2 regions of the Paenarthrobacter sp. NPDC089714 genome follow, and region 2 is predicted to be linked to the other one. Evidence: predicted binding sites of a transcription regulator. Region 2 holds the regulator's gene; the other holds the start of a gene.
The links. Region 2 encodes LexA, which represses DNA repair genes until DNA is damaged. Its sites were predicted from a motif close to TCGAACANNTGTTCGA; they were not measured.
Positions count from the first base shown of each region.

Region 1 (7,514 bases), 250 kb from region 2:
TGATCGTCGCGATCGGCGTGAAGCCCCGCGATGACCTGTTCCGCGCAGCCGAGGGCGAAGAGCAGCTCTTCAGCCTGGGACAACGCGGAGGCGTAGTCATCAACGATTTCTGTGCCACCGAGGTTGAAGGCATCTGGGCGATTGGTGAAGTGGCCAACTTCGGCGGTATGTGCCTGGGCCTGGTGGCTCCGGCGAACACCATGGCCGAGATCGTGGCCGACCGCCTTCATGGTGGCGAGGCGACGTTCCCGGGCTTCGATACCGCTACCAAGCTGAAGTTGTCCGGCGTGGACGTTGCCAGCTTTGGTGACGCCTTCGCCAGGACGGAGCACTCCCTGGAGATCGTGTACGCCGATCCCGCCCGTGGCGTCTACCAGAAGATCGTCACCACCGACGACGCCAAGACCCTCCTGGGCGGCATCTTCGTCGGCGACGCTTCCCCGTACATGAGCCTGCGACCGCTCCTGGGCCGCGAGCTCCCCGCCGAACCGGGCGCCTACCTGAGCGCTGCCGGTGGCGGCGAGGCCCCGGAAACAGAACTGCCGGACGACGCCATCCTCTGCTCCTGCAACAACGTCGCGGCGGGAACCATCCGCGACACGATCAATGCCTGCGGTGCCTGCGAGGGGAACGCTCCCGTGCAGGAACTGGGCGAGCTGAAGGGCTGCACCCGCGCCGGCACCCAGTGTGGTTCCTGTGTCCCCATGCTGAAGAAGCTCCTCGAAGGCGAACTGAAGAAGTCCGGCATCGAGGTCTCCAAGGCGCTCTGCGAGCACATCAGCCTGTCCCGCCAGGAACTCTTTGACGCCATCCGAGTCCTGGAACTCAGTTCTTTCGAAGACATCATGGCCAAGTACGGCACGGGCGCCGGTTGCGACATCTGCAAGCCGACCATTGCCTCCATCCTGGCCAGCCAGCACTCCGCCTACGTGCTCGATGCCGGCCGTGGCACCCTGCAGGACACCAACGACCGCGCCTTGGCGAACATGCAGAAGGACGGCACCTACTCGGTGGTTCCCCGCATCGCCGGTGGCGAGATCACCCCGAAGGGCCTTGGCGTCATTGCCGCCGTGGCCGAGAAGTACGGTCTCTACACGAAGATCACCGGCGGCCAGCGCATCGACATGTTCGGTGCCCGCCTGGAGCAGCTCCCGGACATCTGGAAGGAACTGGTGGACGCCGGTTTCGAATCCGGACAGGCTTACGGCAAGAGCCTGCGCACCGTGAAGTCCTGCGTTGGTTCCACTTGGTGCCGCTTCGGTGTCCAGGACTCCGTGCAGATGGCGATCGCCCTGGAGCTGCGCTACCGTGGCCTCCGCAGCCCGCACAAGCTGAAGATGGGTGTCTCCGGTTGCGCCCGTGAATGCGCCGAAGCCCGCGGCAAGGACGTTGGCGTGATCGCCACGGCCGATGGCTGGAACCTGTACGTCGGCGGAAACGGTGGCGCCACTCCCGCCCACGCCCAGTTGCTGGCCAAGGACCTGGACGACGAGACGCTCATCAAGTACATCGACCGCTACCTCATGTACTACATCCGTACGGCGGACCGCCTGCAGCGCACGGCCCGCTGGCAGGAAGAGCTCGACGGCGGGCTGAAGCACGTGGAAGAAGTGGTGGTCAACGACTCCCTGGGCATCGCCGAGGAACTCGAAGCCGCGATGTCCAAGCACATCGACACGTACGAGGACGAGTGGGCCGAGACCCTGAAGGACCCGGAGCGCCTGCGCCGTTTCCGTTCCTTCGTCAACGCGCCCAACCAGAAGGACGACTCCATCTCCTTCGTTCCGGAACGCGGCCAGATCCGCCCCGCAACGAACGAGGAAAAGGGCGGCGTGCTCATCGCTTCCACCATTCCGGTCCGCAGCGCCGTCACGGCAGACAACTAGGGGGATTCCATGCAGCTCACCATCGACCTCACCGGCCGGGACGTCCTGGTCACCGGTTCCGATACCGCTTCCCGCCAGGCGGTCCGCCGCTACCAGGCTGCGGGTGCCACGGTCCACCGGCTGGGCACGCCATCGGATATCGCCTTCGACGGTCCGCTCACCGTGCGCCCGTTCCTGGTGGCAGTGGTGGACGACGGCGATACCGGCTGGCTGCCGCTGCTGGAACGCTGCCGCGAAGCCGGAATTCCTGTGGCCCACGAACCTGCCGCCGGTCCGGAAGGACACGTGACCCTGGTGGGCGGCGGTCCGGGCGCCTTGGATCTCTTGACCGTCGGTGCCGTCGACGCCCTGCGGGATGCCGACGTCGTTTTTTACGATCGGCTCGCGCCCTACCAGGAGCTTGCGACACTGACGTCCGCCGACCTTGTGGACGTCGGAAAGCAGCCCGGGCACCACAAAGTGACGCAGCGTGACATCGAGAAACTGATGGTGGAAGCCGCACTGCTCGGCAAGAATGTTGTCCGGCTCAAGGGCGGCGACCCCTACGTGTTCGGACGCGGCGGCGAAGAAGTGGCAGCTTGTGTCGCGGCTGGTGTACCGGTACGTGTGATCTCCGGGGTTACGAGCGCCATCTCCGTTCCCGCCGCTGCCGGAATTCCGGTCACCCACAGGGAAGTAAGCCACATGTTCACGGTGGTTTCCGGTCACGCTCCCCTCACCGAGAAGGAGCACACCCACCTGGCGGGCCTCGGCGGAACCATCGTGGTCCTGATGGGCATCGGCACGCTCCCCCAGCTTGCCGCGGGACTCCGCCGCGCCGGCATGAAACCCGACATGCCCATGGCAGTAGTGGAGCGCGGATACCGCCCCGGCCAACGCACCACCATCGCGGATCTGGGTACCATCGAAACGGCAGCCACCGGTTGCAGCAACCCGGCCGTGCTGGTCATCGGCGAGGTGGTCCGGGTGGCTGAAGCCAACCGCAATCATGCCGAAGCATCCGCTGAACTGAGCCGCCTCGCGGCTTCGCTCCTTGAAGCCTGAAGGTAGACCCATGACTGTTGCACACGATCTCGAAGCTGCTGTGACGTTGGCCGAGGCCACCGAAGCCGCCGAGCTGCCGCTGGATGGTTTTCGCATCGGTGTCACCTCACACCGCCGTTCCCGGGACCTCATCGAGGCCCTGGAACGCCGCGGTGCGAGCGTGCTCCATGCTCCCGCCTTGAAGATCGCTCCCGTCCAGGAGGACTTGGTCCTCATCGAGGACACACGGACCATCATCGAGGCCAAACCTGACATCTGCATCGCCACCACGGCCTATGGCATGCGACGCTGGTGCGAGGCCGCGGATTCCTTCGGGATCGGCGAGCAACTCCTGGAGACACTGTCTGCCTGCCGGATGTTCGTCCGCGGCCCCAAGGCCCGCGGTGCCGTGCGCGCGGCGGGTCTTGCCGACGTCGGAATCAGCAGCGACGAAACCACGGCGACACTCGTGGACATGCTCCTCGCGGAAGGAGTCCGCGGCAAGACCGTGGCCGTGCAGCTTCACGGCTACACGGATGTGCGCCAACTTGAGCGGCTGCGGATGTCCGGCGCGACGGTGCTGACCGTCACTCCTTACCGGTGGGTGAAACCTGACGGCGAGGACAAGCTGCCGCGCCTGATCGAAGCCGTGGTCGGCGGGAATCTGGACGTCCTGACGTTCACCAGTGCCCCGGCCGTGGATGCCATGTGGAGCACAGCGCACGAGATGGGCCTGTACCGCCAGCTCATCGAGGCACTCAAGGGACCCGTAACTGTCGCGGCCGTGGGGCCGGTCACCGCCCAGCCATTGGTCGACGCCGGGCTGACGCCGCTCATTCCGGACCGGTACCGCATGGGTGCCCTGATACGCCTGGTCACTGAGCACCTTTCCTTGAACCACGTGCGCCGCCTGGAGACCAGGAGCGCCACCATCGAGCTGCGTGGGCGTTGCCTGCGGATCAACGGTGAGGTGGTGGAACTGGCGCCCGCCCCGTTGCTGTTGCTGCGGGCCCTCTTGGGTGCCGGTGGCGCCGTGCTGTCCCGGGAAGCGTTGTCCGACCTGCTGGACCTCCGCGGTTCCGTGCACGCCTTGGACATGACGGTCAGCCGGCTGCGGTCCTCGCTGCCCGACGGCAAGCTCGTGGAGACCGTGGTGAAACGCGGGTACCGCCTGCGGGCGTAGTCCTCTCTGCATCCCGCTGCGCCACCGTTCATTTCAGGCTGCCTTCACCAGGGGCAGTTCGTCCCAACGGGTGGTGTAGCGGGGGCTGAGCAGGCCCCGTTTCATGGACCAGTCCGGGCCGCCGCGGATGCCCGCATGCCCCAAGCCGATGGAGCCGCGGCCGTAGCGTTTGCTGACCTGTTCCAGGAGCGGCCCGATCCCCCGTTCCTCGTGGCGGTTCTCGAATATCTCCAACGGTTTCTGGTTGCCCGTGGGCCGCAGGTCCGTGACCATGATCCCCGCCTTGGCGTACTTGGTCCCTTCCTGGAACTTGGGCACCAAGGCATGCGCGGCTTTGGTCAGGAGCACGGGATCCGACGTCGGCATGGGCAACCTGACGGTGACGGTGGGGAAGGATTTGTCGTTCGGGTTGTACACGGATGTTGCCGCGTAGGCCGTGAGCAGCTTGGCCTGGAGGTCATGCTTCGCCAGGCGGGCACTGGCCATCTGGCCATAGACGCTGAGCACCTGCCGCAACTGCGCCGCCGTCGTAATCGGCGTCGAAAAGGAGCGGGAGAAAATCAGCTGGTCCCGCCCGATCCGTTCCTCTTCCATGGGGATGCACGGCGTGCCCTGCAACTCCAGCACAGTACGCATCACGACGATCGAGAACTTGTCCCGCAGCTTCACGGGGTCCGCGCGCACCAAGTCCAGGATGGAGAAGATTCCGATGGCGTTCAGCCTCTTGGTAAGCCGGGTGGCGATCCCCCAGATTTCGATGACGGACAGCCGTGCCATGAGCGCCTCTCGCTGATCTGCCGGCACGGAATCCCAGCGGCACACGCCATTGAACGCGGGATTGTGCTTGGCCCACTTATTGGCGAGCTTGGCGAGGGTCTTGGTGGGGGCGATGCCTACGCACACCGGAACGCCCACATGCTTGCGACACGCTTCCTTGATGGTCCGGCCCAGCTCCAGGAGGTTTTCCGGGCCGCCCTTGACCCCCAGGAACGCTTCATCGATGGAGTACACCTCCTGCCACGCCGAGTAGCGGCGCAAGAGTTCCATGACGCGCAGGCTGATATCTCCGTAGAGCTCGTAGTTGCTGGACATCGCGATGAGTCCCCACTCCTTGGCCCGCGGGGCGATCTTGAACCACGGGTCCCCTACGCCGATCCCGAGCTTCTTGGCCTCCGGGGACCTGGTGACGGCGCAACCGTCGTTGTTGGACAGGACGATCAGGGGTTTGCCCTCGAGCGCCGGATTGAAGGCCCGCTCTGCCGAGGCATAGAAGCAGTTGATGTCCACATGGGCGATCTCCTGCATCCGGCGCATGAGGGCTGGTTTGGACATCGGGCCCCCTTCCGGCGCTAGCAGATGACCCCGGCCTTCGGCTGGTTCAACACGGTATTTTTCGAACAAATATTCGAATGGTTCAACTGTACAGCGGGGCCACGACAAAGTAGCGGTCTTGTCTAAAACATAGATGAGTGTAAATATTTATAGGTGTCTATGTCTTTGGAACTGACCCCGGTTCAAGCGGTCGCCTGCTGCTCACCACTCGCCAGGGAGCCCCTGTCCGAAAGCGAAGCCGAGGGTGTCGCCCCGCTGTTGAAGGCACTGGCCGACCCCGTGCGGTTGCGGCTCATGTCCCTCGTTGCCTCCCATGAGGGCGGCGAGGCGTGCGTGTGCGACCTCAACGACGCCTTTGAGTTGTCGCAGCCCACCATCAGCCACCACCTGAAAGTGCTGCACGAGGTTGGGTTGCTGGATCGCGAGAAGCGTGGCGTGTGGGTTTACTACAAGGCCCGGACCGAGGCGTTGCAGAACCTGGCTGCCCTGATCGGCGGGCAGGCCGCGTGAAGAATGTTCTGGCCCGGCGGGCCACGGCTGAGTTCATCGGCACCTCCCTGCTGGTGATGGCCGTGGTTGGGTCGGGCGTGATGGCCTCACGGCTGTCACCGAACGACGTCGGACTGCAGCTTTTGCAGAACAGCCTCGCCACCGGCGCCGCACTGCTCGCGCTGATCCTGGCTCTCCAGCCGGTTTCGGCATCGTTCAATCCCGTGGTCACGTTCGTCGAGCGTGCCTTGGGGATGATCGACACCCGGACTGCGGCTGTGCTGGCCTCGGCACAGGTTCTTGGCGGTTTGGCGGGGACGGTCGCAGCGAACCTGATGTTCGGGCTGGATGCGGTGTCCTTTGCTGCACGTGACCGGTCCGGCCCGGGTCTTTGGCTGGCTGAAGTCATCGCTACCGCCGGGCTGCTGATGGTGGTTTTCGGAACCATCCGTTCCGGCAGGGCGGATCGGGTGGCGTTCGCCGTCGGCGGGTACATCGCAGCCGCCTACTGGTTCACCTCATCCACCAGCTTCGCCAACCCTGCAGTCACGATCGCCCGGACCATCACTGATACTTTCTCCGGGATCGCCCCGGCCTCCGCCCCGGGATTTATCCTGGCCCAACTCGCCGGCGGCGTTCTGGGGTTTGCCCTGGTCCGATTCCTCTACCCCGTTCCCAGTGCTTCCGCGGATGCCGCGGCTGACCGAAAGGTGCTCACATGAGCAACAAGCCCTCTGTCCTGTTCGTCTGCGTCCACAATGCCGGCCGCTCCCAGATGGCCGCCGCCTACCTCACCACCCTTTCCGGCGGGGCCATTGAGGTCCGCTCTGCCGGCTCGCAGCCCGCCGAGCAGGTCAACCCGGCCGCCGTCGAAGCGATGGCCGAGGTGGGCATCGACATGTCGGCCGAGATCCCGAAAGTCCTCACCACCGAGGCTGTCCAGGACTCCGACGTCGTCATCACCATGGGCTGCGGCGACGAATGCCCCTACTTCCCCGGCAAACGCTACGAGGACTGGGTACTCGAAGACCCGGCCGGAAAGGGCGTCGAATCCGTCCGCCCGATCCGCGACGAGATCAAGGGCCGGGTTGAGGCGTTGATCGCTTCCCTGGATCGGCGCGCCTAACCGGTAATCCGCATTTGCGGTTGAGAACTATTTACAAGACCGCAATCATCAAGCAAAGGATACGAATTATCCGAATCTGAGTATTGATACCACGGCAATTGTTGGTGGGATCGGGACTCAGGTGAGGAAGTAAATCGTTGGCTGCTGGTCATGGAAGTACCGTGAAGACGCTCTGCGGATACTGCGGTGTCGGCTGCGGCCTGGTCCTTGAGATCGGCAAGGATCCAAAGACGGGCGCAATCCGGGCGCTGAAGTCCACCGGCAACAAGGAGCATCCCACCAACTTCGGTCGCTTGTGCACGAAGGGCGCCACGACGGCGGACATGCTCGCAGCTCCTGGGAGGATGGAGAGCGCTTTCGTCCGGGCTTCCCGCGGCGAGGAACCACAGGCGATGGCCGTGGACCAAACCATCACCGAAACCGCGGCAAAGCTCCGCACGATCCTGGACGCGCATGGCCCGGACGCGATCTCCCT
Region 1 is NZ_JBIVGX010000002.1:174,350-181,863, reverse strand. It holds gene nirB (nitrite reductase large subunit NirB) at 1-1,886, shown strand, start outside; gene cobA (uroporphyrinogen-III C-methyltransferase) at 1,896-2,930, shown strand; gene ACIPY3_RS05355 (uroporphyrinogen-III synthase) at 2,941-4,092, shown strand; gene ACIPY3_RS05350 (Y-family DNA polymerase) at 4,126-5,424, opposite strand; gene ACIPY3_RS05345 (metalloregulator ArsR/SmtB family transcription factor) at 5,584-5,934, shown strand; gene ACIPY3_RS05340 (aquaporin) at 5,931-6,635, shown strand; gene ACIPY3_RS05335 (arsenate reductase ArsC) at 6,632-7,039, shown strand; gene ACIPY3_RS05330 (molybdopterin-dependent oxidoreductase) at 7,201-7,514, shown strand, end outside.
Region 1: ACIPY3_RS05350 (Y-family DNA polymerase) is a predicted target of LexA. The motif match lies at 5,486-5,501, and genes of this name have one in related genera.

Region 2 (7,514 bases):
GACCACGTCACCATGGGCGGAGCCATCCGGGGCTGGACAACGTCGAAGTTCCATTCCTGAACGCCGTAGGAGTGCACAAAGTAGAAACGCTCGTCCTCCACTCCGGCGAAGAGCTTGGACCCCTCCGGAACGTCCACGGTGTTCCACCCCATGTGCGGAACCACGGGAGCGGGCAGGAGCTCTACCTTGCCTGGCCATTCGGCCATTCCTTCGGATTCGGTACCGTGCTCCACTCCGGCCTCGAACATCACCTGAAGGCCAACACAAATGGCGAGGACCGGCCGGCCTCCGGCAACGCGGCGCCCGATCATGCGGATGCCATCAACGGCCTTGAGCTCCTTCATGACAGTCTCGAACGCACCGACCCCGGGAACCACCAGTCCGTCAGCGTTCAGCACGTCTTCCGGCTTGGCGCTCAACACGACGTGGGCGCCTGCGCGCTCCAGTGCCCGCACCGCCGAACGCACATTTCCCGAGCCGTAATCCAGCACCGTAACCGTGGGCTTGCCCTCGGGCGATTCGGGCTTTGCGGAAGCCGATGCGTCAGTCACCGCACCGTCTTTGAGGATCTGGTTGCTCATAGTGCTCCCTTGGTGGACGGAATACCCTCCACGCGGGGATCGGATTCAACGGCCGCGCGGAGCGCCCGGGCGAATGCCTTGAACTGTGCCTCCACAATGTGGTGGGGGTCGCGTCCTGCCAGAACATTCATGTGCAGGCAGATACCTGCGTGCAGCGTGATGGCTTCGAAGACGTGCCGCGTCAGTGAACCAGTGAAGTGTCCCCCGATCAGGTGGTACTCCTGTCCGGCGGGCTCCCCGCCGTGCACCAGGTAGGGGCGGCCGGAAACGTCCACAACTGCGTGGGCCAAAGCCTCATCCAGGGGAACGGTGGCCTCGCCGAAGCGACGGATACCGGCTTTGTTTCCCAACGCCGTCCGCAGGACCTCGCCGAAGGTGATGGCCACGTCTTCAACGGTGTGGTGGGCGTCGATGTGGGTGTCCCCCGTGGCCTTGACCGTCATGTCGATCAAGGAGTGCTTGCACAGCGCAGTCAGCATGTGGTCGTAGAACGGGACCGAGGTGCTGATGTCCGAGACACCCGAACCGTCCAGGTTGATCTCCACCAGGACAGAAGACTCACTGGTGGTGCGCTCCATGCGCGCGGTACGGGCAGCGGACGGCGTGGCGCCGGTTTCGCTCATCTGGGGAACGTCCTTAACACGAAAAGGGAAATGGATCTAGGGACAAGTCTAAGTGGGTGGCTTCTTAACCGAGCCGTGGAGCAACACCGGCCTCGCCGGCCAGCAGCGCTTCAAGAGCTTCCAGGAACGCTGTGGTCTCCTGTTCGGTACCGGCAGTGACACGCAAGTGCCCGGGGATCCCAACATCGCGGATCAGTACTCCAGCATCCAGCAGGCCCTGCCAGATGACTTGCGGGTTCTCCAAGCCACCAAAGAACACGTAATTGGAGTCCGAGGCCGCCGGCTTGAGGCCCATCCGCAGCAATTCAGTGACGATGCGGTCACGCTGGACCTTGATGTCCTCGACGTCGGCCATCAGGGCCTCGCGGTGCTGCAGGGCTGCCAGGGCGGTCGCCTGCGTTACCGCCGAGAGGTGGTACGGCAGCCGGACCAGGCGGATGGCATCGGTGACCTCGGGCGCCGCAGCCATGTAGCCCAACCGCGCACCGGCAAGTGCGAAAGCCTTGCTCATGGTGCGGGAAACAATGAGCCGTTCCCGGCCCGGCAGCAAGGTCAGGGCACTGGGAGTGTTGTCGTGGGCGAATTCGTGGTAAGCCTCGTCCACGATCACGATCGCCTGGCTGGCCTCTCCTGCTTCATAGACAGCCTCCACGACGTCCAAGCCAAGACCCGTTCCGGTGGGGTTGTTGGGCGAGCACAGGAAGACGATATTTGCGCCCGCCTCAGCCACCTGCGCGGCGGCAGACGCGGCGTCCAAACTGAAATCCCCGCCACGAACACCACGGACGTACTCAGTGTCCGTGCCGCTGGCCAGGAGGGGGTACATGGAATACGTGGGAGGGAACCCAAGGGCCTTGCGGCCGGGACCACCGAAAGCCTGGAGGATCTGCTGGATAACCTCGTTGGATCCGTTGGCAGCCCAGATGTTCGCAGGACTGAGGCCGTGGCCCAGGAATTCCGCCAACGCCTCCCGCAATTCAGTGAACTCGCGGTCGGGGTAACGGTTCAGTCCGGTGGCCGCTGCGGCCACGGCTTCGGTGATCGCGGCCTGGACATCGGCGGGCACTCCATGGGTGTTCTCGTTGACGTTGAGCAGAATCGGAACGTCAAGCTGCGGTGCGCCGTAGGGGCTCAGTCCACGCAGGTTGGTCCGGAGGGGAAGTCGGTCGAGTCGCTCAAGCTGGTCAGTCACCCCACCAGTTTAAGGTGCGCCGGTGAGTGCCCTGTAACTGTGACGCCGGAGAGGATCCGCGCCACCGTCCGTATGGACTACTTGGCAGGAACAAACAATTGCTGACCGGGGGTGATGCGTCCGCCACGGAGATCATTCAGCTGGATGATCTCCGTGATGACGTCCCGCGGGTCACGCTCGGGTGCGGCAGCCCCTGCAATGCCCCACAGGGACTGACCGGGCTGCACGGTGACACTGACGGCGACTGGCGGTTGCAGTTGCGACGGGGAATCCGAGGCCTTGGCCGGCGAGTTCAGGAAGCCCGCAAACGTGAGCAGCGCGGCCACGAGCAACATGGCCGGGATGCCAAAGAAAACGATCCGCCCGCGCCGGGTGAGCCGGATGCGGGTGGGTACCGGCGCGTTGCGGAACTCGTGGAACGTTGTGACTGCGGACATGAGCTGAGCCCTTCTGAGCGATTGCCTGGTCCCGGGGAACCAGGACCCTGCTGCCAATACCTTGTGTTCGTTGGTCTCGCCGCGATATTCGAACACTTCCTTCGAACATCTCGGCTTCGATCCGGATTACTAGAACACATATTCGAACCTTGCTATGACATTTTTAGCACTTATCAACGAACGGTGTCGAGACTCGCTAGAACAAATGTTTGATAAACGCTGGTGCCTGGCCTACGTTTGAGGGAAGAAACAGGCACAAAAGCAGTGCATCAGGAGGGTCTGACATTTTTGACCCACATCCCGGCAGCACTCAGAACGCCGCCGGGCGGAACGGAAGGGCAATGGCGAACATGGCAGCGAAGGCCACAGGCGGCGGGGCACCCCTGCGGAGCCAACAGCCCACCAAAAGTCCCAAAAGCCTGACTGTCCGTCAGAAGAAGATCCTCGAGACCATCCAGCGCTCCGTCAATGACAACGGCTACCCGCCCAGCATGCGCGAAATCGGGGATACGGTGGGATTGGCCAGCCTCTCGAGCGTCACCCACCAGTTGTCCCAGCTGGAAAAACTCGGCTACCTCAGGAGGGACCCCAAGCGTCCTCGCGCCATGGAAGTCCTCATGCCACTGACCCTTGACGGTGGTGCCACCATCCCGGGAGTGGAAGCCCCCGCAACGTTGCGCAGTACCGGCGGCCTCGCCGTCACCGAGCTGGCAAGTGCCAGCGACACCGCGATGGTTCCCCTGGTGGGCCGCATCGCTGCCGGTGGCCCGATCCTGGCCGACCAGACCGTGGAGGACGTCCTGCCCCTCCCGCGGCAATTGGTGGGCCATGGCGAACTCTTCATGCTGAAGGTCGCCGGTGATTCCATGATCGACGCCGCCATCTGCGATGGCGACTGGGTTGTTGTCCGCCGGCAGAATGACGCCATCAACGGCGATATCGTGGCAGCCCTCCTGGACGACGAGGCCACGGTCAAGACATTCCGCCAACGCGACGGCCACACTTGGCTCCTCCCCCAGAACACCCAGTACGAGCCCATCCTCGGCGATCAAGCCACCATCATGGGCAAAGTCGTGTCGGTGTTGCGCTCCCTTTAAGGGCCATCCTCCAGAAGGTCTGTTCGAAGACCCGCGTCGGCACACACTGCTTCAGGGGTGCCCGCGCCAGCGGTGGCGGGCACCCCTGAAGAATCGTCTTATCGCCCGCTCCGGGCCAGCCTTTGCAAGGCGCCCTGGACGGTCTTCCGGTCGGTCGTGGCCCAGAAGGGCGGCAAGGCAGCCCGCAGGAAGCCGCCGTACCTTTCGGTGGAAAGCCTCGAGTCGAGTATCGCCACCACGCCCTTGTCTCCCGTAGACCGGATCAACCGGCCTGCTCCCTGCGCCAGGCGGATTGCGGCATGGGTCGCCGAGACGGCCATGAACCCGTTTCCACCGGACTGAGCCACAGCACGCGACCTTGCCGTCATCAGGGGATCATCGGGCCGTGGGAAGGGGATCCTGTCAATGACCACCAGGCGGCACGAGCCACCCGGCACGTCCACCCCCTGCCACAGGGACATGGTGCCGAAAAGGCACGTATCGGGTTCGTCAGCGAACTGTTTCACCAGCGCTGCCATGGTGGATTCTCCTTGGCACAGGATGTCCACATCGAGCCGCAGCCGCATGGCTTCCGCGGCTTCCTCGGCTGCCCGCCGGGACGAAAACAGGCACAACGCTCCGCCGCCGGAGGCACGGATGAGGTCCTCAAGCTCGTCGAGGGCTTCGGGCGAGGTGCCGCGTCCGGGCTTGGGCAAGTGCTTCGCCACGTAGAGGACGCCCTGCTTCGGATAGTCAAAGGGCGATCCCACGTCCAAGCCTGTCCAGCTGGGAGCTCCGTCCCCCAGCAGGCCCAGCCCGCCCGCGGCCGGCTCGAACGCCGACCCGATGGCCAGCGTGGCGGACGTCAGAACCACCGTGTGGCCCGCAAACAGCCCTTCCCGGAGGCGTCCGGCCACGCTCAGGGGAGCAATATTAATGAGTGCGGGAGCTGTTTCGTCAGGCGGCGAGTAGCCCTGCTGGGGATCGAAAGTGCTGTTCCTGGAGAACCACACCACTTCACGATTTTCCTTCGCGGCCAGCAACCGCTCCGATAGTTCCAGAATGAGCATGAGCCGCGAACGGGCCAACTGGCGTCCACCGTCCACGGCGTTCGACGAATCCGTTTTCGAATCGGACAGGGCGGCCCTGGTGGCGTCCCGGAGCTGGTCCAGGCAATCAAGTTGTTCGTCGTTGAGGCCGTTGGGCACCAAGCCGCTTGGAACACCAACAAGGGCCATGTCCAACCTGTCCGCGGCCGCGTTCAGGGCATCGACGGTGATGGCCGTGTGCTTGCGTGCGCTTGAGGCCGCAGCATGGATCATGGCCACGGACAACTGGCCGGACACGGCTCCCGTGACCCGGTCCTGGAGTTCGTGGGCTTCGTCCACCACCACCACGTCATACTCCGGAAGGACTGCCAGTCCCTCAAAGGCGCTCACGGCGAGCATCGCGTGGTTGGTGACCACCACATCGGCTTCCGCCGCCCGGGCGCGTGCCTGCTCGCTGAAGCACTCCTCCGCCAGGGGACACTTCTGCGCCCCCAGGCATTCCATCGAGGTAACTGAAACCTGGCGCCATGCACGGTCTGTCACACCCGGCATCAGTTCGTCGCGGTCGCCCGTGGCGGTCTTCTCCGCCCACTCGCGCAGCCGCACTACTTCCTTGCCCAGTTGCGACGACGGCCCGCCCAGCGATGCGGCGAAGTGCGGCACGCTGGTGTCCTCTCCGAGGGAGAAAAGCTGTCCCTCGGAGGGTTCTTCGCTGGGAAACCCGCCCTCGAGCTTTTGCAGGCACACGTAGTTGGCCCGGCCCTTGACGAGCGCCACATTCACTGGCCGTTCCAGGGCCGGGTTGATGGTCTCCAGCAGACGGGGAAGGTCCCTCCCCACGATCTGCGTCTGGAGGGCCAGGGTGGCGGTGGACACCAGCGTGGGCTTGTTGCTGTCCATGGAATGGGCGATCAACGGGATCAGGTAAGCCAACGACTTACCCGTTCCCGTTCCCGCCTGGACCAGCAGGTGTTCCCCGGACTCGATGGCCCGGGCAACGTGCTTGGCCATTTCATGCTGGCCAGTGCGGCTTTGGCCGCCCATGCCTGCAACAGCCTTGTCCAACAGCTCGAGGGTGAACTTCTCCCCCACCGACGCAGCGGGTTCCGCCGCCACCTTCTCAACCATTGCTGACGAACGACTCCAGCTCGGCGGCCAGGCCCTCGCGGACCATCGCCACCACGCGCGTGCCGTCTTCCTCGTGCTCAAGGCTAAGGATTTCGGCGTCGGAGTTATGCAGCTTGTTGATCAGCTCGCCGCGGTTGTAGGGAATGAGCACCTCCAGCCGGACGCCCGGCCGCGGGATCGACTGGCTGATGGTCTCCAGGAGTTCGGCAATTCCCTCCCCCGTGCGGGTCGAAACGACGGCGTGGCGCGGTTCCTTCTGCCTGAGGCGCTCAACGACGAACGGATCCGCCACGTCCACCTTGTTCAAGACGATGATTTCCGGAACCTTCCGGGCATCGACTTCGCTGAAGACTGTCCGCACAGCCGCAATCTGACCTTCGGGATCAGGGTGCGAGGCATCGACGACGTGCAGGATCAGGTCCGAATCCGCCACTTCCTCGAGCGTTGAACGGAATGCCTCAACCAACTGTGTGGGCAGTGAGCGGACGAACCCCACGGTGTCGGCCAAGGTGTAACCGATACCGTCAGGCGTTTGGGCCTTGCGGACCGTGGGATCCAACGTGGCGAACAGCGCGTTCTCCACCAGGACACCGGCATCCGTCAGGCGGTTGAGCAGTGAGGACTTGCCGGCGTTGGTGTAGCCGGCGATCGCGACGGAAGGAACGGCATGACGACGGCGGTTGGCCCGCTTGGTCTCGCGCGCCGGCTTCATCGCGGCGATCTCCCGACGCAGCTTGGCCATCCGGGTACGGATGCGGCGGCGGTCGAGTTCGATCTTGGTTTCACCGGGACCACGGGAACCCATGCCGGCGCCTGCGCCACCCACCTGCCCACCGGCCTGGCGGGACATGGAGTCACCCCAGCCGCGGAGCCTGGGGAGCAGGTATTCCAGCTGGGCCAGTTCCACTTGGGCCTTGCCCTCACGGCTCTTTGCATGCTGGGCGAAGATATCCAGGATCAACGTGGTGCGGTCAACAACCTTAACCTTCACGATGTCCTCCAGGCCACGCCGCTGGGACGGCGAAAGCTCGGTGTCCACAACCACCGTGTCGGCTCCGGTGGAGGCGACGATTGCCTTGAGCTCCTGGGCCTTGCCAGACCCCAGGAAGGTTCCAGGGTCAGGCTTGCTCCGGCGCTGGACCAGCCCATCCAGGACTTCCGACCCGGCGGTTTCAGCAAGCGCCGCGAGCTCCCGCAGGGAATTCTCGGCATCGGCCAAGGTGCCCTCGGTCCAGAGGCCTGCGAGGACTACGCGCTCAAGGCGCAGCTGCCGGTACTCAACCTCGGTGACATCCTCGAGTTCCGTGGAAAGGCCTGCCGTCCGGCGGAGCGCGCGGCGTTCAGCAAGGTCTTCCTGCTCGCCGTCGAAAATGCTGTGCTCCTGGTCAAGCGTGGAGATCGCTTGGGCCTTGCCAAGAACGCCCTTGG
Region 2 is NZ_JBIVGX010000002.1:423,576-431,089, reverse strand. It holds gene hisH (imidazole glycerol phosphate synthase subunit HisH) at 1-581, opposite strand, end outside; gene hisB (imidazoleglycerol-phosphate dehydratase HisB) at 578-1,204, opposite strand; gene ACIPY3_RS06420 (histidinol-phosphate transaminase) at 1,269-2,396, opposite strand; gene ACIPY3_RS06415 (LysM peptidoglycan-binding domain-containing protein) at 2,474-2,833, opposite strand; gene lexA (transcriptional repressor LexA) at 3,184-3,930, shown strand; gene ACIPY3_RS06405 (ATP-dependent DNA helicase) at 4,029-6,086, opposite strand; gene hflX (GTPase HflX) at 6,079-7,514, opposite strand, start outside.